Regions from separate parts of the Agrobacterium sp. K11 genome, predicted to be linked through region 3. Evidence: predicted binding sites of a transcription regulator. Region 3 holds the regulator's gene; each other region holds the start of a gene.

What was found. The regulator LexA, encoded in region 3, represses DNA repair genes until DNA is damaged. The targets are predictions, from matches to a motif close to TGTTCNNNNTGTGTTCNG.
Region 1: a site for LexA is predicted at 2,252-2,269, ahead of AC5SEO_RS06515 (energy-coupling factor ABC transporter ATP-binding protein). Genes of this name have one in related genera too.
Region 2: a site for LexA is predicted at 3,337-3,354, ahead of AC5SEO_RS08595 (2'-5' RNA ligase family protein). Genes of this name have one in related genera too.

The regions. Positions count from the first base shown of each region.
Region 1 covers NZ_JCAHRB010000003.1:258,987-266,901, reverse strand. The annotation lists gene AC5SEO_RS06530 (histone deacetylase family protein) at 1-286, opposite strand, end outside; gene AC5SEO_RS06525 (biotin transporter BioY) at 313-876, opposite strand; gene AC5SEO_RS06520 (CbiQ family ECF transporter T component) at 908-1,513, opposite strand; gene AC5SEO_RS06515 (energy-coupling factor ABC transporter ATP-binding protein) at 1,510-2,190, opposite strand; gene AC5SEO_RS06510 (winged helix-turn-helix domain-containing protein) at 2,306-3,499, shown strand; gene ribB (3,4-dihydroxy-2-butanone-4-phosphate synthase) at 3,668-4,768, opposite strand; gene aroC (chorismate synthase) at 4,781-5,878, opposite strand; gene AC5SEO_RS06495 (hypothetical protein) at 6,016-6,291, opposite strand; gene AC5SEO_RS06490 (DUF1344 domain-containing protein) at 6,332-6,592, shown strand; gene AC5SEO_RS06485 (histidine phosphatase family protein) at 6,790-7,383, opposite strand; gene fabI (enoyl-ACP reductase FabI) at 7,415-7,915, opposite strand, start outside.
Region 2 covers NZ_JCAHRB010000003.1:699,197-707,111, forward strand. The annotation lists gene AC5SEO_RS08575 (TspO/MBR family protein) at 33-485, shown strand; gene AC5SEO_RS08580 (PaaI family thioesterase) at 566-1,015, shown strand; gene AC5SEO_RS08585 (5'-methylthioadenosine/S-adenosylhomocysteine nucleosidase) at 1,012-1,650, shown strand; gene guaA (glutamine-hydrolyzing GMP synthase) at 1,733-3,310, shown strand; gene AC5SEO_RS08595 (2'-5' RNA ligase family protein) at 3,415-4,131, shown strand; gene AC5SEO_RS08600 (hypothetical protein) at 4,192-4,359, opposite strand; gene AC5SEO_RS08605 (ArsC family reductase) at 4,571-4,918, shown strand; gene ybaK (Cys-tRNA(Pro) deacylase) at 4,931-5,407, shown strand; gene AC5SEO_RS08615 (aminopeptidase) at 5,495-6,733, shown strand; gene pecM (4-hydroxybenzaldehyde efflux transporter PecM) at 6,735-7,601, opposite strand; gene AC5SEO_RS08625 (MarR family winged helix-turn-helix transcriptional regulator) at 7,683-7,915, shown strand, end outside.
Region 3 covers NZ_JCAHRB010000005.1:56,923-64,837, reverse strand. The annotation lists gene gltA (citrate synthase) at 1-652, opposite strand, end outside; gene AC5SEO_RS13165 (ComEC/Rec2 family competence protein) at 959-3,394, shown strand; gene AC5SEO_RS13160 (glutathione S-transferase family protein) at 3,411-4,094, opposite strand; gene lexA (transcriptional repressor LexA) at 4,534-5,256, opposite strand; gene AC5SEO_RS13150 (VOC family protein) at 5,468-6,349, shown strand; gene kdsA (3-deoxy-8-phosphooctulonate synthase) at 6,349-7,194, shown strand; gene eno (phosphopyruvate hydratase) at 7,342-7,915, shown strand, end outside.

The DNA.
Region 1 (7,915 bases), on a different contig from region 3:
GCGCCGCCTGCAGGCTTTTCGGCGAGACATAGGTGTCGGCCTCTACGCGGTTGATCTCGCCATCTTCCTCGGGAATCTGGCGCATGACGGACAGCAGATGCTCCTCCGGATGCGCCAGAAGCACGGCATCCTCGTTGGCCTGCGGTGCTTGCTTGCGGACCAGTCGCTCGAAATTCGGATGTTCGAGCGCAATGTTCAGAGATCGCAGCCGATCCGGCCGCTCGGGATGGCCTTCCGGCGTGATGTGTTCAAGGAAGATCGGATGTTCGTAAAGACGGGTCGCCATTCTCTAATCCTCCCGAAATAAGCTGATCAAGCGCGCTGCGGCAAAAGCGGATAGCCGACCATCACGGCGCGGCCGGCAAGGGCGGCAAGCACGGCCTTCAACGCATCACCGGGAATGAAGGCGAGCGAACCCATGAACGCCTTTTCAAACCCGAGCCCGACCACCAGCGCCAGATAGGAGATGCCGAAGGCATAAAGCACGACCACGCCGCCGGCGAGGCTTGCGATGAAGAAACCGATACCCTGCGTCAGAGCCGACTGGCCGCGATTGACGAGTTTTTCCGAGAGCGTGCCGGTGACGAAAGCGGCAGCAATCCAGCCGATCAGGAAGCCCGTGGTCGGCGTGGTGAAGATGGAAAGGCCGCCGCGTCCGCCTGAGAGGACTGGCAGGCCGATGGCGGCGATGAGGATGGTCAGAAGAACCGCGAGCGTGCCGCGTTTCGCCCCCAGCACGACACCGGCCAGCATGACGCCAAGTGACTGCGCGGTGATGGGCACCGGAATGAAACCAAGCGTGATCGGCGGCAAAAGTCCGAGTGCGATGATGATGGCGGAAAACAGCGAGATCAGCACAAGGTCGCGGGTCGTCATGGCTCGGGAACTCCGGATGGTTGTTTTGCCGTCAGCTTTGGCCTCTGAAACCGCGCGCGTCAATGGCGTCGGCAATGGCATCCGCATCCTTCAACGTCATAATGACGAGCGGCACGATGATCGTGGCCAGCCGAACGGGGAGGCCGCGCGCGCGGTGCGCATCGCGCACGGCATGGTAACGGTTGACGATCTCCGGCACGAACCGCACGACGAGCCCGACCGCGAGCCCGATATCGGCCGCCTTGACCAGCCCCAGCCTTTCCAGCGGGGCGGCGGCAAGCGCGATTTCGTCCATGAATTGCGAAATGCTGACGGTGATGGTGACGGCGGTGGCGAGAAGCGCCAGTGCAGTCAGCCGCAAAAGATTGACACTCGCATCGTGTACCGGAAGCAGCAGATGGCTGAAGGCGGCAACGAGGAGAATGGTCAGCATCACCGGGCGTAGCCGCAGGCCGATCTCGCGGAATTGCAGCCGCGTCTCGCGCAGAATGGCGGCGGCGACAACGACGGCGCATCCCAGCAAAAGCAGATCGCGGGTGAGAAACAGCGCAATGCTGAAAACCATCAGCGTCACGAGCTTGAGGCGTGGAGAGACGCGGTAGAGCCAGCCCGTGCCTTCGACATGAAGCGACTTCATCGCGACGCAACCTCCAGATAACGTGCCACCGCCTCTTCGGGGTTGGCGTCTGCAACCAGCTCGCCTTCGTGAAAAACCAGTACGCGATCGAAGCCGGAAAGCAGCGGCAGATCATGGGTGATGACGACAAGCGCCTGCGACAGCGCAGCCATTGTCTTTTCAACGGTCGCGCGGTTTTTGAGGTCGAGCTGATTGGTCGGTTCATCGAGAATGAGGATTTGCGGTTCAGTGACGAGCAGGGCGGCCAGTGCCGCCAGCTGCAATTCGCCGCCGGAAAGCTCGTGCGCGCGCCGTTCTTCCAGATGAGCGATACCGAGCCGGGCAAGCACGGCCTTGACCCGCGTTTCTGTCTCCAACTTGCCGATACCGAGTCGCTTGAGGCCGAAGGCGACATCGTCGCGTATGATCGGCAGGATGATCTGGTTCTGCGGATTCTGGAAGATGAAACCGACTGCCTGCAATACCGCTCTCGCATCTTTGACGGTGTCGAGACCGTTCACCGACACCTTGCCGTGCGTCGGCTTTGTCAGACCATTGATCAGCCGCGCAAAGGTGGTCTTGCCCGAGCCGTTGAGGCCGATGACGCCGATACGCCGTTCAGTCAATGTCAGGGACACGGGCTGTAAAGCCTGCCTGCCCTCGAAGGCGACGCCTGCGGTGTCGAAACGGATTTCCAAGATTGATGCATCCCTCTATCGCTTTCCGGTTCTATATCGTGTCATCAACAGAAGTGAAACAAAGAACAAAAAAAGAACATTGCAATCCTGAAAAAGCCGTCATACCTTCTGCTTTATGACGATCAAGGTTTCAAACGAAGCGGCAAGGCGGATTTTTCTGGCGCGGCAGGGGCTTTGCTCTCCGCCCGGAAAGGCGCTTTCCAAGGATGGCCTGCTGCGGCTCATTACCGATATCGGTTTCGTGCAGGTGGACAGTATCGGCACGGTGGAGCGCGCCCATCACCAGATAATATTCTCCCGAAACCAGACCTACAGGCGCGAACATCTGACAGCACTGCTGGAAAAGGACCGCGCGCTGTTCGAGCACTGGACGCATGATGCCTCCATCGTGCCGACCGAATTTTACCCCTATTGGAAGCACCGCTTCCGCCGCCGCGAGCCGATCATTCAGGAGCGCTGGCGCAAATGGCATGGTGACGGGTTCGATGCGGCTTTCGCCGAGACGCTGGAGCGCATCGCCGCCACGGGTCCTGTTCTGGCGCGTGAGTTGAAGGAGGAGGGGCATCAGTCCGGCGGCTGGTGGAACTGGCATCCTTCCAAGACCGCACTCGAATATCTGTGGCACACCGGCAAGCTTGCCATATCCGGCCGCGTGAATTTCCAGAAGGTCTATGATCTGGCGGAGCGGGTCATTCCCGGCGAGCACCACGAAAGCGAAGTGGAGCATACGCAATTCGTCGACTGGGCCTGCCGGCAGGCGCTCACCCGGCTGGGTTTTGCCACCCATGGCGAAATCGCCGCCTTTTTTGATCTCGTTACCCCGCAGGAGGCGAGGGATTGGGTCAAGAGCCACCGTGACGAACTGTGCGAGGTCTCGCTTCTCGCAAGCGATGGCGGTGCTGCCCGCCCGTCCTATGCATTTGCCGATTTCAGCGCCGATGTCGCCAACCTGCCGGAACCGTCGTCCCGCGTCCGTGTGCTGAGCCCCTTCGATCCGCTGTTGCGCGACCGCAACCGCACGGAGCGGCTGTTTGGCTTCTATTACCGTATCGAGGTCTTCGTACCCGAGCCGAAACGGCAATATGGCTATTACGTCTTCCCGCTTCTGGAAGGCGACCGGCTGATCGGCCGTATCGACATGAAGGCAGACCGCAAGCGCGGCACGCTGGATGTGCGCCGCCTGTGGCTGGAACCGGGCGTGCGCGCTTCAGCGGGAAGGCTCGAGAAACTAGACGCGGAATTGTCGCGGCTTGCGAAGTTTACGGGAGTGGAGAGTGTAAATTATCTGGAGGGGTGGCGGGAAGTGTAATTGCGCCTTGAGCCGGCGACTGTTTCTTCCTTCATGCTCGGGCCCATCCCGAGCATCTGCAACGGAAAATGTATAGGATGCGTCTGCAGATCCTCGGCACAAGACAGAGGATGACGCCGGACGGGAGGAGAGGACGCCAAATCGAAGCGCCCTCGCGACGTCCCTAAATCACCCGATATCCGTTGCCGAAATCTTGATCCCGAAGCCTTCCAGCCCGACATAGTGGCGCTCGCGGGTCGTCATCAGCTTGATCGAGCTGATGCCGAGGTCTTTGAGAATCTGCGCGCCGAGGCCGATTTCCAGCCACTCATTTTCGCGGGAGCGGGCCTGTGCGTGCGCTTCGTCGGGATCACGCGCCTTGCGCCGTCCGTCCACCTGGCCGACGCCGACAGAACCTTCGCGTAGATAGACGATGACGCCGCGGCCTTCTTCGGCGATCTTCTGCATATAGTGCTGCACCGGCTGGCGGTCGCCGAACACGTCGTCAGCAACGTTTTCAGGGTGCAGGCGGACGGGAATATCGACGCCATCGCGGATATCGCCGAAAATCACCGCCATATGCTGCATCCGGTCCCATGGCAGGGAATAGGTATGCGCCTTGGCCGGTCCGAAAGGGGTTTGGATGGTGAAGGAGGATTCCATCTCCACCAGCGTTTCCTTGCGCTGGCGATAGGCGATCAGATCGGCGACCGAAACATGCTTCATGCCGTGTTTTTCGGCGAAATCCAGGACCTGCGGCCCGCGCATCACGGTGCCATCGTCATTGACCAGCTCGCTGATGACGCCGATGGGCGGCAGGCCGGCGAGCCGGCAGAGATCGACGGCCGCTTCGGTATGGCCGGAACGCATCAGCACGCCGCCTTCGCGGGAAATCAGCGGGAAAATGTGGCCTGGCCGGGTGAAATCCGACGCGCCGACATTCGGGTTGGCGAGGTTGCGCACCGTCAAGGTGCGGTCATCCGCGGAAATACCGGTCGTCGTGCCATGCTTGAAATCGACGCTGACGGTGAAGGCGGTCGTGTGGGCGCTGTCGTTTTCCGCCACCATGGCGTTGAGGTTCAGCCTCTTTGCCTCATCACGCGGCATGGGCGCGCAAACGATGCCGGATGTGTGGCGCACGATCAGCGCCATTTTTTCCGGCGTGCAATGAACCGCCGAAATAATCAGATCGCCTTCGTTTTCACGGTCGTCGTCGTCGGTCACGACAACGATCTCGCCTGCTTCGAAAGCGCGGATAGCGTCGACGACACGTTTCTGATCATAGGCCATTTCGGATTTACCTCACTTCAACCGGCCGGTCTGGCCACGATCTCTCAAATAATGGTCGGCAACGGTGCAGGCCACCATCGCCTCGCCGATCGGCACGGCGCGGATGCCGACGCAGGGGTCGTGGCGGCCCTTGGTGCGCACATCCACATTGCGGCCGTCGGTGTCGATGGACTGGCGCTCCGTCAGGATGGAGGAGGTGGGCTTGATGGCGAAGCGGGCGACGACGGGCTCGCCAGTCGCGATGCCCCCCAGAATGCCGCCGGCATGGTTCGACAGGAAAATCGGTTTGCCGTCATTGCCCATGCGCATCTCGTCGGCATTCTCCTCGCCGGAAAGCTCGGCCGAGGCAAATCCCTCGCCAATCTCCACGCCCTTGACGGCGTTGATCGACATCAGGCTGGAGGCAATATCCTGATCGAGCTTGGCGTAGATCGGCGCGCCGATGCCGGCCGGAACACCTTCCGCCACGACTTCGACGACCGCGCCGATCGACGATCCCGCCTTGCGGATGCCGTCAAGATATTCTTCCCATACCGGCACCATCGCCGGATCGGGGCAGAAGAACGGGTTCTGATCGACCTGGTCCCAATCCCAATTGTCACGGTTGATCTTGTGTTTGCCGATCTGCACCAGCGCACCGCGCACGTTGAGGCTCGGTACCACCTTGCGGGCGATTGCGCCTGCGGCAACACGCGCCGCCGTCTCGCGGGCGGAAGAGCGTCCGCCGCCGCGATAGTCGCGAATGCCGTATTTCAGATCATAGGTGAAGTCGGCATGGCCGGGGCGGAAGCTGCGGGCAATCTCGCCGTAATCCTTGGAACGCTGGTCGGTATTTTCGATCAGCATGGAGATCGGCGTGCCGGTGGTTATCATCGTCTCGCCGTCCTCATCCAGCATCACGCCGGACAGGACTTTGACGATGTCATCTTCACGGCGCTGGGTAACGAAGCGGCTTTGGCCGGGCTTGCGCTTGTCCATCCAGTGCTGCACCTCGGCAAGCGTGAAGCGAATACCGGGCGGGCAGCCGTCCACCACGCAGCCCAAAGCGGGCCCATGGCTTTCGCCCCAGGTGGTAACGCGAAAAAGATGACCGAAGCTGTTATGCGACATATTTCTCTAGACCGGAAAACGAGGGCGCGCCTGCGGACAGGGGCCGTTTAAAACAAGCGGATTTGTCATAGTAGAAAATCGGACCAAGGCAAAAGCCTTTCTTTCATCGCAAGTCCGATAAGACGGCGACGCACCGTTCACGACGCCGAGCAGCCCGGAAAACGACAGGCGTGACGATGGCTGACGGCTGGCCGGATGAATGATTCGGCGGAAACGGCGCAGAGTTTTCCAGGTGACAAAAGTGTAAAGGTGCTGGTGTTTTCCACGCTGTTTCGCGGTTTTCCAATATTGCCGGGAAATGCGGTGTAAAAATCACTAACGACTTGAACGTGATCCAAAATCCGTTCATCAATTGGGCCGAAAATGTCATGGTTGCGGGCAATTTCCGCCACATTCGAAAGGCAATTCTTCATGCATGTAAGGTTTTCACGCAAATTCACGAAAGCTAGATCGATGCGTATGATGATTGCCGCCCTTCTGGCCACCGCCAACTTGCTTATGCCTATCAACAGCTACGCCCAGAGCGTCGATGTCGAGGGAACGATCAGCAAGATCGACGTGAATGCGCTGACCATTACCTTGAACGACGGCAAGAATTACCGTGTGCCGGAAGAGTTCAATTTCGAAGGCCTGAAGGCAGGCGTGAAGGTCGTTGTTTTCTACACGGAAGTGGACGGAAAACGGGTGGTCGATGATCTCGAGGTCGTGCAGTAAACTGCGGTTTAGGCTCTGCCTGTTGTCGAGGCTGACCTCTCTAATCCCGGTCGGGAAGCTCCAGAATTTCCATTATGCCGGACTTGATCCGACATCCACCCGACGAGCCTGCGTGGCGGGATTGGTTTTTCAGCCCAAAGATTTGGGCTGGCCGGGTTCCGGCTCGAGGCCGGAATGACAGAAGAGGATCGGTACCCTCACGAAATCCACTCAGCACTGTTCCTGTCGATCTCGACCTTCAAAATCCGGTCCTGCGGGATCTGCGTCGTAGAGGCTTCATCCTTGTCCATGCCGGAAACCAGGCGGAAGATCGAGCGGATCACGCCGCCGTGGCAGACACATACCGTCGGCACCTCGACTGAGGAAAGCCATGCGCCAATACGCCAGGACAGGATTTCATAGCTTTCGGCATGCTGACCTGGGGGAATGAAGTCCCACTTGTTGGCCTTGCGCGCCTTCACCCGGTCGGGAAATTCTTTTTTCAGTTCCGGCAGTGTCTGGCCTTCCCAGTCGCCGAAGGAAACTTCGACGAGGCGGTCATCGGTGCGGTATGCGTGGGGATCGAGCCCCATCGCTCCGCGCATCAGCTCCATGGTCTCGCGCGTGCGCCCGAGCGGGCTTGCCACGTAATCGAAATCACGCGCGGAGTCGCCGAGAATTTGCGCAAGAACCTTGCCGTTGCCGACCGCTTGCGCGCGGCCGAAATCATTGAGCGGAATGTCTTTCTGGCCCTGAAGCCGGCGTATCGCATTCCAGTCCGTTTGTCCGTGCCGGATCACATAGACGAGCAAGGCGATACCCCTGTTTCAAAGTTCGGTCGGCTCAGTCCTTGACCACCGAGATATCCGGCGCGTCAACAGCCTTCATGCCGATGGTGTGATAACCGGAATCCACGTGGTGGATTTCGCCGGTGACAGCCGTCGAAAGGTCGGACAGCAGGTAAAGCGCCGACTTGCCGACTTCTTCGATGGAAACGGTGCGCTTCAGCGGCGCGTTGTATTCGTTCCATTTCAGAATGTAACGGAAATCGCCGATACCGGAAGCCGCAAGCGTCTTGATCGGGCCAGCGGAAACCGCGTTGACGCGGATGCCGCGACTGCCGAGGTCTACCGCGAGATAACGCACGCTTGCCTCGAGTGCAGCCTTGGCCACGCCCATGACGTTGTAGTTCGGCATGACCTTCTCGGCACCGTAATAGGTGAGCGTGATGATCGAACCACCATCATTCATGATCGGCTCTGCCCGCTTGGCAACGGCGGCCAGCGAGAAGACGGAAATGTCCATGGTGCGGTTGAAGTTATCGCGGCTGGTGTCGAGATAACG
Region 2 (7,915 bases), on a different contig from region 3:
AACAAAAAAGACCAAAAAGCATTTGAGGCGTCATGAAAAACCTGTCCGTGTATATCATTTTCGTGGTTGTGGTTGTTGCGCTGGGTGCGCTCATCGGCATCAACAACGTGCCGGGCGAATGGTACCAGTCGCTTCAGAAGCCGCCATTCAACCCGCCCAACTGGATATTCGGCCCCGTTTGGACAACGCTCTACGTGATGATCGGCATTGCAGGCGCGCGAACATGGATCGTGAGACCGGCGGGCACGCGCATGCGTCTCTGGTTCACGCAGCTGGTGCTGAATTTCCTGTGGTCGCCCATCTTTTTCGGCATGCAAAGCCCGACAGGTGCGCTCGTCATCATCGTGCCGATGCTGATCTGCATTCTGGCTTTCATTGCGCTCACCTATAGTCGCGACCGCATCTCCATGTGGCTTTTCGTGCCCTATGCCCTTTGGGTCGCCTTTGCCATGCTGCTGAATGCCAGCATCGCCGTGCTGAACTAATTGCTCCTGCGGCACTTGCCTTGCCCGCCGCCACACGCCATGTCAGTTTGCGGTGAGGACAAAAGCAGGCAGGTAAGCCAATGGAGATCACGGATCCCGGCGATTTTCGTCAGCGGATAGAAAGAAGCTTTGCGCGGCAGGGTGTGGTGCAGGCAATCGGTGCGCAGATAAGCCGCATCGAACACCGTCTGGTGGAAATCGAGCTGCCGTTTCATGAAAAGCTGACACAGCAGCACGGCATATTGCATGCCGGTGTCATTGCCGCCGGCCTGGATACCGCCTGCACCTATGCCGCCTATACGATCATAGAGCCGGAAGCCTCGCTGCTGACAATCGAGTTCAAGGTCAACCTCATGTCACCCGGGCGCGGCGAGCGGTTCCTGTTTCGTGGCGAAATCATCAAGCCGGGCAACAACCTGATCGTTGCCGATGGCCGCGCTTACGCCCTTTCCGACGGGCCGGCGAAGCTGATCGCCTCCATGACAGGCACGATGATGGTGGTGAAGGGCCGCGAGGATATTACCGGATGAGCTACCGGCTTTTGCATGTTGCAGACAAATCCATTCTTTTCGTCATGGCGGCTTCCGCCGAATACGGCCCCCACCTGCAGGCGCGCATCGCGCCCTTGATGACCGGCGTCGGCCCGGTCGAGGCAGCGATTTCGGTCACGGCAATTCTTGCTGGTCTCGATGCGGCGGGTCATCTGCCTGACCTTGTCGTTTCGCTCGGCTCCGCCGGCTCGCGGACGCTCGACCAGACTGGCATCTATCAGGCGATTTCTGTTGCCTATCGCGACATGGATGCCTCAGCCTTCGGTTTTGAAAAGGGTCGCACGCCGTTTCTCGATCTGCCGGCCGAGGTGGCCTTGCCCCTGCGCATACCCGATATTGCCGAGGCGCGGCTTTCCACGGGTGCTAACGTCGTCTCTGGTGCTGCCTATGGGTCGATCGATGCCGATATGGTGGAAATGGAAACCTATGCCGTGCTCCGGGCCTGCCAGCGCTTCGGCGTGCCGCTCATCGGCCTGCGCGGTATTTCCGATGGCAGGGAAGATGTGAACCATGTGGACGACTGGACGGAATACTTGCATATCATCGATGAAAAGCTCGCAGACGCCGTCGACAGGCTTTGCCGCGCCATCGAAGATGGTGCGATCACCCTTTGAACCTCGCGATTTTAGTAAATTTCCGCTTTTAGACGCCCGCTTCCGGGTTGCCTAAAGCCGCCATTTTCTTTAAAGGCTCGCCATGACCCAGATAGCCCATCCCGACAGCATTCTCATCATCGATTTCGGCAGCCAGGTGACGCAGCTGATTGCGCGCCGCATCCGCGAAGCCGGGGTCTATTGCGAAATCCACCCGTTTCAGAATGCCGCAGAGGCGTTTGAGAAGCTCCAGCCCAAGGGCGTGATCTTCTCCGGCGGCCCCGCATCTGTCACGGCGGAAGGCAGCCCGCGAGCGCCGCAGGCGGTGTTCGACAGCAAGGTTCCGATCCTCGGCATCTGCTACGGCCAGCAGACGCTCTGCACCCAGCTTGGCGGCGTTGTCGAGGGCGGTCACGCGGCGGAATTCGGGCGCGCCGATATCGACATCAAAAAGGCAAGCCCTCTGTTCGACGGTTTCTGGGAACAGGGCAAGAGCTATCCCGTCTGGATGAGCCACGGCGACCGCGTGACGAAACTGCCGGAAGGTTTCGAGGTTATCGCAACCTCCGAGAACGCACCCTTCGCCATAGCTGCCGACGAGACACGCCACTATTACACCACCATGTTCCACCCGGAAGTGGTGCATACGCCAGATGGCGGCAAGCTGCTCTCCAACTTCGTGCACAAGATCGTCGGTCTCAAATCCGATTGGACGATGGCAGCCTATCGCGCCGAGATGATCCGCAAGATCCGCGATCAGGTCGGCACCGGGCGCGTGCTCTGCGCACTCTCCGGCGGCGTCGATTCCTCGGTTGCGGCGATCCTCATCCATGAGGCGATCGGTGACCAGCTGACCTGCGTTTACGTCGACCACGGTCTGATGCGGCTTGGCGAAAGCGAGCAGGTCGTCGGCATGTTCCGCGACCATTACAATATTCCGCTGGTACATGTGGATGCCGCAGACATGTTCCTGGGCCAGCTTTCTGGCGTCTCCGACCCGGAAGTGAAGCGCAAGACTATCGGCCGTTTGTTCATCGAGGTCTTCGAGGCGGAAGCTGCCAAGATCGCAGCAGACGGCAAGGGTGCTCCGAATTTCCTCGCGCAGGGTACGCTTTACCCTGACGTCATCGAGAGCGTTTCCTTCTCTGGCGGTCCTTCCGTCACCATCAAGAGCCACCACAATGTCGGTGGCCTTCCCGAGCGCATGAACATGCAGCTGGTGGAGCCGCTGCGCGAGCTCTTCAAGGACGAGGTGCGTGCGCTTGGCCGTGAACTCGGCTTGCCGGAAAGCTTCATCGGGCGCCATCCCTTCCCCGGCCCGGGTCTGGCGATCCGTTGCCCCGGTGCGGTCACCCGCGAGAAGCTCGATATTCTGCGCAAGGCAGATGCGATCTATCTCGACGAAATCCGCAAGGCGGGTCTTTACGACACCATCTGGCAGGCCTTCGCAGTGCTCCTGCCGGTGCAGACCGTGGGCGTCATGGGTGACTACCGCACCTATGACTTCGTCTGTGCGCTCCGCGCCGTGACCTCCGTGGATGGCATGACGGCGGATTTCTACCCCTACGACATGAATTTCCTCGGCCGCGCCGCGACCCGCATCATCAACGAAGTCCGCGGCATCAACCGTGTCGTCTATGACGTGACGAGCAAGCCGCCCGGTACGATCGAGTGGGAGTAAAACGAAGGCGGAGCAATTCCGCCTTTTGTTCCTCTTTTGTTCTTTATTTTATCACCGCGCAATGATAGGTTTCCGGCCTTGGTATAAGGCTGTGGAGCATCGTCATGGAGTGCGAGTTGGCGGACGAAAGAGCCTTAAGGCAGCTTTGTTTTGATGGGCTGGAGCCGCAGAAAATACGGCGCATCAATCCGCGCTTTCGAAACAAGCTCCTGCTACTGCTGAAGCCACCACGGCAATTGGCGGAAAGAATTTTTGTTGATGCGTCGCATCATGCCATGGGTCGGACAACCCGCGAGGCATATCCCGCCGAGCTTCTGCACATAACCCTGCTGTGTTTGGGATGTTTCGAGACAATCCCTCACGGACTGACAAGCAGGCTGAAGGCAGCAATGGGTGCTGTAAACGCGCGGCCTGTTCCGGTCACCCTGGACGCAAGCGCGCTTTTCGGCAATCGCAATAGTCTGGTGCTGCGAAACGGTGGTGATCTGCCGGAGATCAACGCTCTGGTGAAGCTGCTGCAACGAGCGCTTCGACAGGCAAACCTTCCCTATATCGCGGCACCATCTTTCACGCCGCATATCACGATGATTTATGGCTGCGGGAAGATAGAGCCGATGCCGGCCGGAAAACCCTATAGCTGGCTTGCGGGTAATTTCGAGCTTGTTTTCAGCCATAATGGCGAAACGCGACATGAGTCCCTTGGACGCTTCGCACTCTCCGCAAAAGCAGATCGTTATGAGCCGCTCGAAAGCCAGCTGCATTTACCGGATAAACTGATCGGTCCGAGAAAACGGCCGAACCGAAAGCAGGCGGAACGCTAAGGCCCGCCAACATATACGCACGAGCGAGGCGATGTCGCCTCGCTGCAAACGATAATCAGCTTAGAGCTGAACCTTGTCGAAAGCCTTGCCGTCGATGCCAAGCGCTTCGAGGTCGGCGCGGGCCGGCTTGCGATGCGCGCGAACAGCGGCCGAAACCGAAAGTGCGGCACCGAGAACGGCGAAAGTTTCGCCAAAGAAGTTACGCGATGTCTTTGCAACCTGACGCATTTTTCTCTCCATCTTTGATGCCCAGATAATGGGCATTCTTGGCCTCTGCTACAACTCATGATGTAGCAGGGAAGCCATGCAGCTTTGCTCGCGCTCGTTTGGATGTCAGACACTGCATTTTTGCATGGCTAGAATTCCGTGCTTCAGGCTGCGGGTTGAATACGGCGCATTATTTGTTATGTCGGAAGTTCAAGACAAAGAGGCAGGCAACATGACGGTCACCATTTACGGCATCAAGAACTGCGACACGATGAAAAAGGCCAGAAGCTGGCTGGAGGCCAACGGTGTCGACTATTCTTTCCATGACTACAAGGCGGCCGGCATCGACCAGGCCCATCTCGAAACATGGTGCGATGCCGCGGGCTGGGAAACGGTTCTGAACCGGGCCGGCACCACCTTCAAAAAACTGGACGATAGCCAGAAAGCCGATCTTACCCGCGAAAAGGCCATTGGCCTGATGCTGGAGCAGCCCTCCATGATCAAGCGACCGGTGCTGGAGGCCAAGGAGGCGATAACCGTCGGTTTCAAGCCGGAAACCTATCAGTCCCTCTTTGCGTGAGCGCAGGCCACCATGTCCAAGACAACCCGCGCTACCCAGATGCTGACCAAGGCCGGTGTGAACTTCACCACAGTTACCTATGACTACGACCCGAATGCCGACCGGATCGGCCTGCAGGCGGCCGAAGCTATCGGCGAGCCGCCACATCTGGTTCTGAAAACACTGATGGCTGAACTGGATGGCAAGCCGGTCTGCGTCGTCGTCCCGTCCGACCGGGAAGTGAGTATGAAGAAGCTCGCCGCCGCCTTCGGGGGAAAATCTGCTAGTATGATGAAGCCCGCCGATGCGGAGCGGGCAACCGGTTATCATGTGGGCGGCATCAGCCCTTTTGGACAGAAAAAACAGGTTCCGACCGCCATAGAGGCTGGGGCCATGACCCATTCCTATGTCTACATGAATGGTGGCCAGCGCGGTTTGCAGGTAAGGCTTTCCCCCGGCGACGCGCAGGCGGCGCTGAAAGCCGTTGTCGCACCTTTGGTGGCCGATTGACGACTGGACACAGCTTTGAAAGCATTTGGCTTTCGAGGCGAATGGGCTATGGTCGGCGCCTCCGATTGAAATATACGAAGGCAGATCATGACTGTTTCCCCCATCGATCCCGTCAAACTCGAGAAACTGGCTGAAGTCGCCGTCAAGGTCGGCCTGCAATTGCAGAAGGATCAGGATCTGGTGATCACCGCTCCGCTGGCCGCGTTGCCGCTGGTGCGGTTTTTGACCAAACACGCCTATCTTGCCGGCGGCGGGCTGGTCACCACCTTCTACTCCGACGAAGAAACCACGCTTTCCCGCTACCGCCACGCCAGCGACGCCAATTTCGACCGGGCTTCCGGCTGGCTCTATGACGGCATGGCCAAGGCCTATGCCAATGGCGCGGCGCGGCTTGCGATTGCCGGCGACAACCCCATGCTGCTGGCCGAACAGGATCCCGCCAAGGTGGCGCGCGCCAACAAGGCCAATTCCACGGCCTATAAGCCGGCGCTTGAGAAGATTTCCAACTTCGATATCAACTGGAACATCATCTCCTATCCAAACCCGTCCTGGGCAAAACAGGTCTTTCCCGGCGTGACGGAAGACGAAGCGGTTCGCAAGCTCGCGGACGCCATCTTCGCTGCTTCGCGGGTAGATCTCGCCGATCCGGTCGCGGCATGGGCGGAGCATAACGCCAATCTCGCCAAGCGTTCGGCATGGCTGAACGGTGAACGTTTCTCGTCGCTGCATTTCACCGGTCCCGGCACGGACGTGAAAATCGGCCTGGCGGACGGCCACGAATGGCATGGGGGCGCCTCCACCGCCAAGAACGGCGTCACCTGCAACCCGAACATTCCGACGGAAGAAGTGTTCACCACACCGCATGCGCTGCGCGTGGATGGTTACGTGTCCAGCACCAAGCCGCTTTCACATCAGGGAACGCTGATAGACGATATCCAGGTGAAGTTCGAAGGCGGCCGCATCGTGGAAGCCAAGGCTTCGAAGGGCGAAGCCGTGCTGAACAAGGTGCTCGATACCGACGAGGGTGCGCGGCGTCTGGGTGAAGTGGCGCTGGTGCCGCATTCCTCGCCGATTTCGGCAAGTGGCATCCTGTTCTACAACACGCTGTTCGACGAAAACGCCTCCTGCCACATTGCGCTCGGCCAATGCTATTCGAAATGCTTCGTTGATGGTGCTTCGTTGTCGCAGGATCAGATCAAGGCGCAAGGCGGCAATTCCAGCCTGATCCACATCGACTGGATGATCGGTTCCGATAAGGTGGATATCGATGGCGTGAAGCCGGATGGCTCCACAGTTCCGGTGATGCGCAAGGGCGAATGGGCCTGAGCTATTTCGGCAGCTGGCTCCGCTGACTGAGCCAGATGCTGAAAAGCACTGCAACGAAGCCGACGATTTGCGCTGGCGTGAGGCTTTGGCCGAGCGCCAGCCAGCCGAGCAGGGTCGCAACGACGGGGCTTAGGAAACCGAGCGAGGCTGCAGCCGAGGGTTCGATGCGGGCGAGACCCCGGAACCACAGAAAATAGGTCAAGGCGGCACCAATAATGCCGAGATAGGCCATACCGAGAATATTGGCCGCGGTAGGTGCAGGCAGGGCCGGCTCCAGGAAATATGCGACCGGCAGAAGCAGAATGCCTCCAGCCGTCAATTGCCAGGCCGTAAAGGTGAGGTTCGACACCGGCGGTCGCCATTTGCGGGTGAGCACGGTTCCAAAGGCCATGGATACGGCGCCTGCAAGACCCGCAGCCACGCCGACGGCATCCAGCGCGGCAGCACCCGGCGCCAAAACCAGAAGTGCGACGCCTAAAATACCCAGAAGACCAGCGACAATGGCCAGCGGCCGGACCGGCGCGGCGAGAAACAGCCGCGAAAGTCCGATGACGATCAGGGGTTGGATCGCACCCACAGTCGCAGCCACTCCACCCGGCAGCCGGTAAGCCGAAACGAAAAGCATCGCCCAGAAAAACGAGAAATTCAGCGCACCTAGAATAAGGCTGCGAGACCACCAGATGCCCTTCGGTAGTTTTCTGACCAGAAGCAACAACAATACTCCGGCCGGCAAGGCGCGTAGCATCGCAACATGGAATGGATATCCATGCGGCAGGAATTCGGTGGTGACGAAGTAGGTCGTCCCCCAGATGGCGGGCGCAAGTGCCGTCACCAGCACATCGGCGGCGTAGGTGGTATTTTTCTTCATTTCAAGAATCTCTACATCAAGATAAATACAACTTAGCCAATTTTATCTTGACGTCAAGATATCAGTTGTTATGCCTTGGTGATGAACAAAGAACCGATTGATCACGTCGATCACATTCTGGCGCAATGGCACAAGGAGAGGCCCGATCTCGATGTCGAGCCAATGGGGCTGCTTGGGCGCTTGAAACGGCTAACCACGCATCTCGGTCGCGAGGTGGAGGCGGTGCTGCTGAAACACGGCCTCTCCTCTTCCGCTTTTGATGTGCTGGCGACATTACGGCGCGCGGGCGCGCCCTACCGGCTTTCGCCCGGTGA
Region 3 (7,915 bases):
GAGCCAGAACCGGATCGACCTTGTACTCTTCGCAAGGCACGGCAAAGCACATGTGCAGGAAGTTGGAAGCGTAATCGAGGTCGTTCTTCGGGTAAACGAAGGGCTGGCCGATATGGTACTTGTAGGCCATGGCGGCGATCGTCGGCATTTTCGCGATCATCCGCAGCGAAGCGACCATGCGCTGGTGCGGATCCGTAATGTCCGTCGAGTCGTGATAGAAGGCCGAGAGCGCGCCGACCGTGCCGCACATGACAGCCATCGGATGTGCGTCGCGACGGTAGCCGGTGAAAAAGCGGCTCATCTGCTCGTGCACCATGGTGTGGCGCGTTACGCGGGTGTCGAAGTCCTTCTTCTGCGCAGCCGTCGGCAATTCGCCGTAAAGCAGCAGATAGCAGGTTTCCAGGAAGTCGCCCTGTTCGGCAAGCTGCTCGATCGGGAAGCCGCGGTGCAGAAGAACGCCTTCGTCACCATCGATATAGGTGATCTTGGATTCGCAGGAGGCTGTCGAGGTGAAGCCGGGGTCGTAGGTGAAGGAGCCCGTGTGCTTGTACAGCGTGGCGATATCGACGACGCTTGGTCCAATCGTGCCTTCCCTAACCGGGAGTTCGACCTGTTTTTCGCCAAGTGTCACTGTAGCGCTTTTTTCCGTCATACTGATCCTCCGAAAACATGCGGGTGGGGGCGTTGAGATACGCCCCGCGGTTAAGCGTCTACCGATTAGCTATATGATCCTTGCGCGGATGCCAAGCTATCCAAAGGTCAAATTGTGCATTGCGGCAAACGCAATCGCGTTGCTTCAGGCTTTCCCGGCAGCAGCAATTCAATCTCGGTCAACGCATCGTTAAAGTAAAGGATTGCAATCCCCAGCGCTGGTCTGCAAACCTGTTTTTGGTGCGGCAAGGGGCGGTGGGGATTGCTCGGTCAAGGGGAAAAACAGCATTTCGTATATGCTAAAACGATGCAGGGAGACATGCCCGGCACGCGGGAAATTCTGTTTCCTCTCCGCCGAAGCAGTGATGCGACAACATATGACACTCCCGCCATTATTCCCGAGATTAACCGCAACACTACCGTGGCCGAAAAAATCGCCACGTGCCTGGCCGAGGAGCGCGCATTCGGCCACTATTTTCTTTTCATTCCCGTTTTCATCGGCTGCGGCGCGGTACTCTGGTTTTCTCTAGATGCCACGCCTTCCCCGGTCATTTTGATTGCCACATTTCTATTTGTCGCCGTTCTGGCGCTCTTTGTGAGATATAAAGCTGGCATTGCGGCGGCGGTTTGCGGCCCTTTCGCTTTTCTATTGCTCGGCATGCTCCTGGCCGATTTCGAAACCCGACGGGCAGGGACCGTGGTGCTGGATACCCCCGTGACCACCACCATCACCGGCACTGTGGTGCGCCGGGAGGTCGATGCACGCGGCTACTGGCGATATGTCGTCGATCTGACCGCAACAGCGGACCCGACATTGTCGCGTCCGCCGCAGAGGATATCGGTGCTTTCGCGTGGCGGAGGCGAGCCGATCGCACTCGGAGCAACCCTTCGCGGCAAGGTCCGCCTCTCGCCGCCGTCCGGCCCGGCCTTGCCGGGACTGAACGACTTCGCCTTCACGTCCTATTTCAGAGGCATAGGCGCGACCGGTTTCTTTTATAAATCACCGGATGCGCTTGTATCACCCGTTGGTGACGCAAGGCCTGACAAGGGTTGGTTGGAATGGGCCGATATGCGGCTTTACGGCCTTCGCAGCGCAATTGCCGAACGCATCCGCACCACCATCGGCGGTGATGCCGGAGCCTTCGCCGCCTCCATCATCACCGATGAGAGACAGGCTATATCGGCGGAGACGATGGAGGCGTTGCGGCTCTCCGGCCTTGCCCATATCGTTGCCATATCCGGGCTCAACATGGCACTGGCCTCCGGCATATTCTTTGTTGGCCTGAGACTGGCTTTCAGCTTGTTTCCCGCCTTTGCGCAGCGCTGGCCGGTCAAGAAGATCGCGGCTTTCGCGGCACTGCTGATGACGCTTGCCTATTATCTGATTTCCGGTTTTGCCGTTTCCGCCGAGCGTGCTTGGCTGATGATGTCTGTGATGCTGATTGCTGTCCTTTTCGATCAACCATCACTCAGCCTCAGAAACGTTGCCATTTCCGCCCTGATCATTCTGGCTTTCTCGCCCTCGGAAATCATGGGTCCGAGTTTTCAGATGTCATTTGCGGCCACCATAGCGCTTGTGTCCGCCTATGCCTTCTGGAGCCGTTGGCGCACGGACCGCGAACGGCTGTTCATCGGGCGCAAGCCCGCATGGCTGAAGGTGGCGGAAATGATGGGCGCGGTCATTGGCGGCGTTATCACGACGTCGTTGATCGGGGGCCTTTCTACGGCGATCTATTCGGCCGAACATTTTCACCGTGTCACCACCTATGGACTGTTCGCCAATCTGGCTGCAATGCCGCTCATGTCGCTGATCGTCATGCCATTCGCTCTTCTCGCCATGCTGCTGATGCCCTTCGGGCTCGATGCGCCGTTCCTGAAGATCATGGGTTATGGCATGGCACTCGTCATCGAGGTTGCAAACGAGGTGGCCTCCTGGGGCGGCAGCGCAGCGACTGGGCGTCCGCATGGCTGGTTTATCGGTTTGGCTTCGGTGGGTTTCCTGCTGCTGACATTGCTGCGCAGCCGGCTTGCGCTTCTTGGCATCCCGTTTCTGCTCTTCGCCTTCGGCGTGTCGGCAGTTACGGCCTATCGTGATCTGCCGGATCTATTGATTCACGAGGACGGCGAATTGGTGGCACTCGTGGAGGAAGGCAAGGTCTCAACCACAAAAGCCCGTCCGCAGGGCTTCGTTTACGGCCAGTGGCAAAGGGCGCTGCTGCTGCCGGAAAAAACCGTGCCGCCAGATTTTATAAATGGTGAGAGCATGGCAAATACTGCTGGTTCTGACTCGAGATCGAAACTGTCGCCCGAAGACATGGCTGTGGTGGTACGCGAGATGACGGCGGCGCTCAAAGACGCCAAAGTTGGCGTCTTCACCTGCAGGAAAGACATATGGTGCGTAGCGAGCGCCGCAAGCGGAGAGTGGATCGTCGTTCTGGACGATGGCCGCTTCGCCGGAAAAGCCTGCGATATTGCCGATATCGTCGTTGTTTCCCGCAGAACCTCTTTTTCGCAGTGCCGCTCGGGTGCACTCCTGCTCAGCCGTGACATCTTGCGGCGTCTCGGTTCTGTGGAAATAGATTTTGCTAACAAGAGGGAGGAGGGTGTGGCGAGCGGGCTGCGCGCCGCAATCGCCGGAACGGACAGGCCCTGGAGCCAGCACCGTTATTACGACTGGAAAAGCGGACGTTTCGACCGTGATCTGCCGCAGCCCATCATCCGGCTGCTGGCGGCGTCGCAATGACAGCCGCCAGCATGGATCATCGGGCCTTGGCGCGCAAATCTTCAGTCAATTCGCCGATCTCGCCAACTTCCTCTTCATGACCAGCGTCGCGCCAGCTCTCCTTCAAACCGGCCTCGTACCATTCTTGCATGGCAGGCAGGGCGAGCAGCCGGTCGCAATAGGCTTTCGCTGCTGGCGAAAGATCCGCGCTGCCATAGGTCTGGAAACGGAATGCAACCGGGCAGAAGAAAGCATCGACCGCCGTGAACTTTTGACCGGCGAGATATGGCCCGCCGAATTTTGTGAGACCCTCGCTCCACAACGCATCGATCCGCTTTATATCGGCTTTAAGCCCGGCATCGCCGCCCCTGGGTTTGACCCGAATGCCCACCGACATGGGATAGAGATTGCGCAGCGAGGAAAAGCCGGCATGCATCTCACTTGCGGCCGAACGCGACCAGGCCCTCGCATGCTTGTCGCTTGCCCAGACACCCTGGTGTCTTTCGGCAAGATATTCGACGATCGAAAGCGTTTCCCAAACCGTCATACCCTCGTCGACCAGGCAGGGCACCTTGCCCGTCGGCGAAAAGGAGGAGAAGGAGACGCCTTCGCCGAACGGAATGAGCTTTTCATCAAAGGCGATACCGAGCGTGCGCATCAATACCCACGGCCGCAGCGACCATGAAGAATAGTTCTTGTTGGCTATATAAAGATCGTACATGGCGTATCTCCCGGATATGACGCGTATTTCTACACCTGCCAAGCGTTCACGGAATATCGAAAATTATCCATGGCTCCCATAAACGCCGTTGATGAATGGTGATGTGGGGTCGCTGAGAGCGCGACTTGCGATAAGTCACCCTTTGGTGACCACTAAAACTGACTGCGCAACACGACAGAACAACGTCGCTAAAAAACAGCGGATGGGATCGCTTCGACAATTATAGCGAACAGCCCATTCGCCACCACGCCTGTAGCGAAACCGAAGCATCTTTATGGAGTAGGAACTCAGTTTAGAAAGGGCAACGCGCATAGGCTGAATGGCGCATATCCTCGTGCACCCGCAAAAGCACGCCACGTTTGGAAACAGCCAAACCCAATATAGGCGCCATCTTCACGATGACGCCTATTGTAAAGTGAATACGTTCGGTTCGATAAGATCAATGGTAGCGGCGGATCAGCCCCACCAGCTTGCCCTGAATTTTCACCCGGTCGGGCCCGAAGATACGGGTCTCATAGGCTGGGTTTGCCGCCTCGAGCGCAATGGAGGCTCCCTTGCGGCGGAAGCGCTTCAGCGTGGCTTCCTCGTCATCCACCAGAGCCACAACGATGTCCCCGGGATTGGCGGTGTTGCCGTTGCGGATGATGACTGTGTCGCCGTCGAAAATGCCGGCCTCGATCATCGAATCACCCTTGACCTCAAGAGCGTAATGTTCGCCCGTGCCAAGCATGTCTACTGGCACGGCCACATCATGGGTGTTGTTCTGGATGGCGGAAATCGGCACGCCCGCAGCGATGCGGCCCATGACCGGCACGGTGACAGCCCCGCCCAGATCATTGGCCGGCGTCTTGGGGGCAGGGGCCGGTTCCGGCGTCTTGGGCTTGCCAAGGCTGCCTTCGATAACGCTCGGCGAAAAGCCGCGCTGCGGCCTTGCACCCGGCGTATAAGCCTCGGGCAGCTTGATGACTTCCAGCGCCCGAGCTCTATTCGGTAGCCGACGAATGAATCCTCGCTCTTCGAGAGCGGTTATCAGGCGGTGGATGCCGGATTTCGAAGCAAGATCGAGTGCGTCCTTCATTTCATCGAAGGAGGGCGGCACGCCGGACTCTTTCATTCGTTCATGAATGAAGAGAAGCAATTCCTGCTGTTTGCGCGTGAGCATGAGGAAAACACCCTTTAGAATCGTAGTGGAAGTCGCGAAACAAATACAGAACGAACACTATATGTTCCATATGTGTTCTGCAATCCCCTAAAATTTCGTGAAGGTGCCATCTGTTGCTGTGATGATTTGCCTCATAGCACGCAATTGTGCTTTTGTGCGGTCGAAACCGTCCCGGCATGCTCCGGGCGGAAGGCCAGCAGGATACATTTTCATGACGAAACCCTATAGCGTTGACCATCTCGTTTTGCCCGTGGAAGTCATAGGCGTCGCCGTGAAGCGCCTCGTCAGTCTTGGCTTTACGGTTGCGCCGGAGGCTCTGCATCCTTTCGGCACCCAAAATGCCTGCGTATTTTTCGCCGATGGCACCTATCTGGAGCCGCTCGCAATTACTGATCCGGCTAAATATAATGCGTCAATAGAGAGGGGTGATGTTTTCACTGGCAGGGATGTGGCCTTCCGGCAACGGGACGGGCAGGAGGGTTTTTCGGCTCTTGTCGCCAGGACTGAAGACGCCTTGGTTGACCATGAGCGGTTTCGGGCAGCCGGCCTTTCGGCGGGCGATGTTTTCGAGTTTTCGCGGCCTGTTCGGATGCCGGATGGCTCGCAAGGCGAGGCGGCGTTCCGGCTTGCTTTTGCTGCAAGCGGGGCGGCCGCGGATTTCTTTTTGTTCAGTTGTCAACGGGTTCAAGCCCTTCCGGGCGATCGCACCATGCTGGAGCGCCACGCCAATGGTGTCACCGGCCTCAGTGAAATCGTCCTGTTTACCGGCGGCGATATGAAGGTGGCGGGCCTGATCGAGACGGTGTTTGGCTGTGAAGGCAAATGGTCTCCGGGCGGTGATATGGTTTTCGCGACCGGCAATGCCAGCATCAGATTGACCGGAAAACCGGCTTTCAGCGGGCAGGCCCTGAATGCTCAGGATGGCAACGAAGGCGGATTGCGCGGCGCGGGCATCGTCTTTTCGTCACACGATCTTGCCGTGACAGAGGCGGTGCTTGCTGCTAATGGCGTGTCCTGCGCAAAAGCGGACGGCCGTCTGGTGGTGCCCGCAGCACCCGGTCAGGGTGTTGCCTTCGCCTTCGAGGAAAAATGATGAGCGTTACGAACAATCTTAAAGTCACCGCCGGCGACGGCGCCAGCAAGGTTTCCTTCTCGAATACCGAGCGGTTTTCGCTGATTGCCGGCCCCTGCCAGATGGAAAGCCGCGAACATGCCTTCATGATCGCTGGCGTCCTGAAGGAGCTTTGCGACAAGCTGGGAATAGGGCTTGTCTACAAGTCCTCTTTCGACAAGGCGAACCGCACTTCGCTTTCCGGAAAACGCGGCATCGGCCTGGATAACGCGATGCAGGTTTTTGCCGATCTCAAGAAGGAATTCGGTTTTCCTGTTCTGACCGACATCCACACGGAAGATCAATGCGCCATCGTTTCCGAGGTGGTGGATGTGCTGCAAATCCCGGCGTTCCTTAGCCGCCAGACCGATCTTCTCGTCGCTGCCGCCAAAACCGGCCGCGTCATCAACGTCAAGAAGGGCCAGTTTCTGGCGCCCTGGGACATGAAGAACGTGCTTGCCAAGCTCAATGAGAGCGGCAATCCGAATGTGATGTTGTGCGAGCGCGGCGCGTCCTTCGGTTACAACACGCTGGTTTCCGACATGCGCTCGTTGCCGATCATGGCTTCGCTCGGCGCTCCGGTCGTGTTTGACGCCACCCATTCGGTGCAGCAGCCGGGCGGGCAGGGCGGTTCCACCGGCGGACAGCGCGAATTCGTCGAGACTTTGGCGCGTGCGGCCGTTGCGGTTGGCGTGGCTGGTCTCTTCATCGAGACCCATGAGGATCCGGACAATGCGCCGTCAGACGGCCCTAACATGGTCCACCTGAAGGACATGCCGAAACTGCTCGAAAAGCTTCTGGCTTTCGACGCGATTACGAAAGCCTGATCGGCTGACCGTTACAGCGGGCACTTTTGTGCCAATCGATTTTAATGGCGGGCGGGCTGTTTCCGCCGTCCGCCGTCATTGTAATTTCTTCGCCATCGTCTAAGACAGGCGACGGAAAATATCTGTTCCATTCCCAAGGGAGAGACCATGACTGCCATTACCGATATCATCGCGCGCGAAATTCTCGACAGCCGCGGCAATCCGACCGTTGAAGTCGACGTTTATCTCGAAGACGGCTCCATGGGCCGTGCCGCCGTTCCCTCCGGCGCCTCCACCGGCGCGCATGAGGCGGTTGAGCTGCGCGATGGCGGCAAGCGTTATCTCGGCAAGGGCGTGGAAAAGGCGGTCGAAGCCGTCAATACGGAAATCTTCGACGCGATTGGCGGTTTCGACGCTGAAAACCAGATCCAGATCGACCAGATGATGATCGCGCTCGACGGCACGCCGAACAAGTCGCGCATCGGCGCCAACGCCATCCTCGGCGTGTCGCTCGCCGTTGCGAAGGCTGCCGCTGAAGCCTCCGGCCTGCCGCTTTACCGTTATGTCGGCGGCCCGAACGCGCATCTGCTGCCGGTTCCGATGATGAACATCATCAACGGCGGCGCGCATGCCGATAACCCCATCGACTTCCAGGAATTCATGATCCTGCCGGTCGGCGCAGAAAATATTCGCGAAGCCGTGCGCATGGGCTCCGAAGTCTTCCATACGCTGAAAAAAGAAC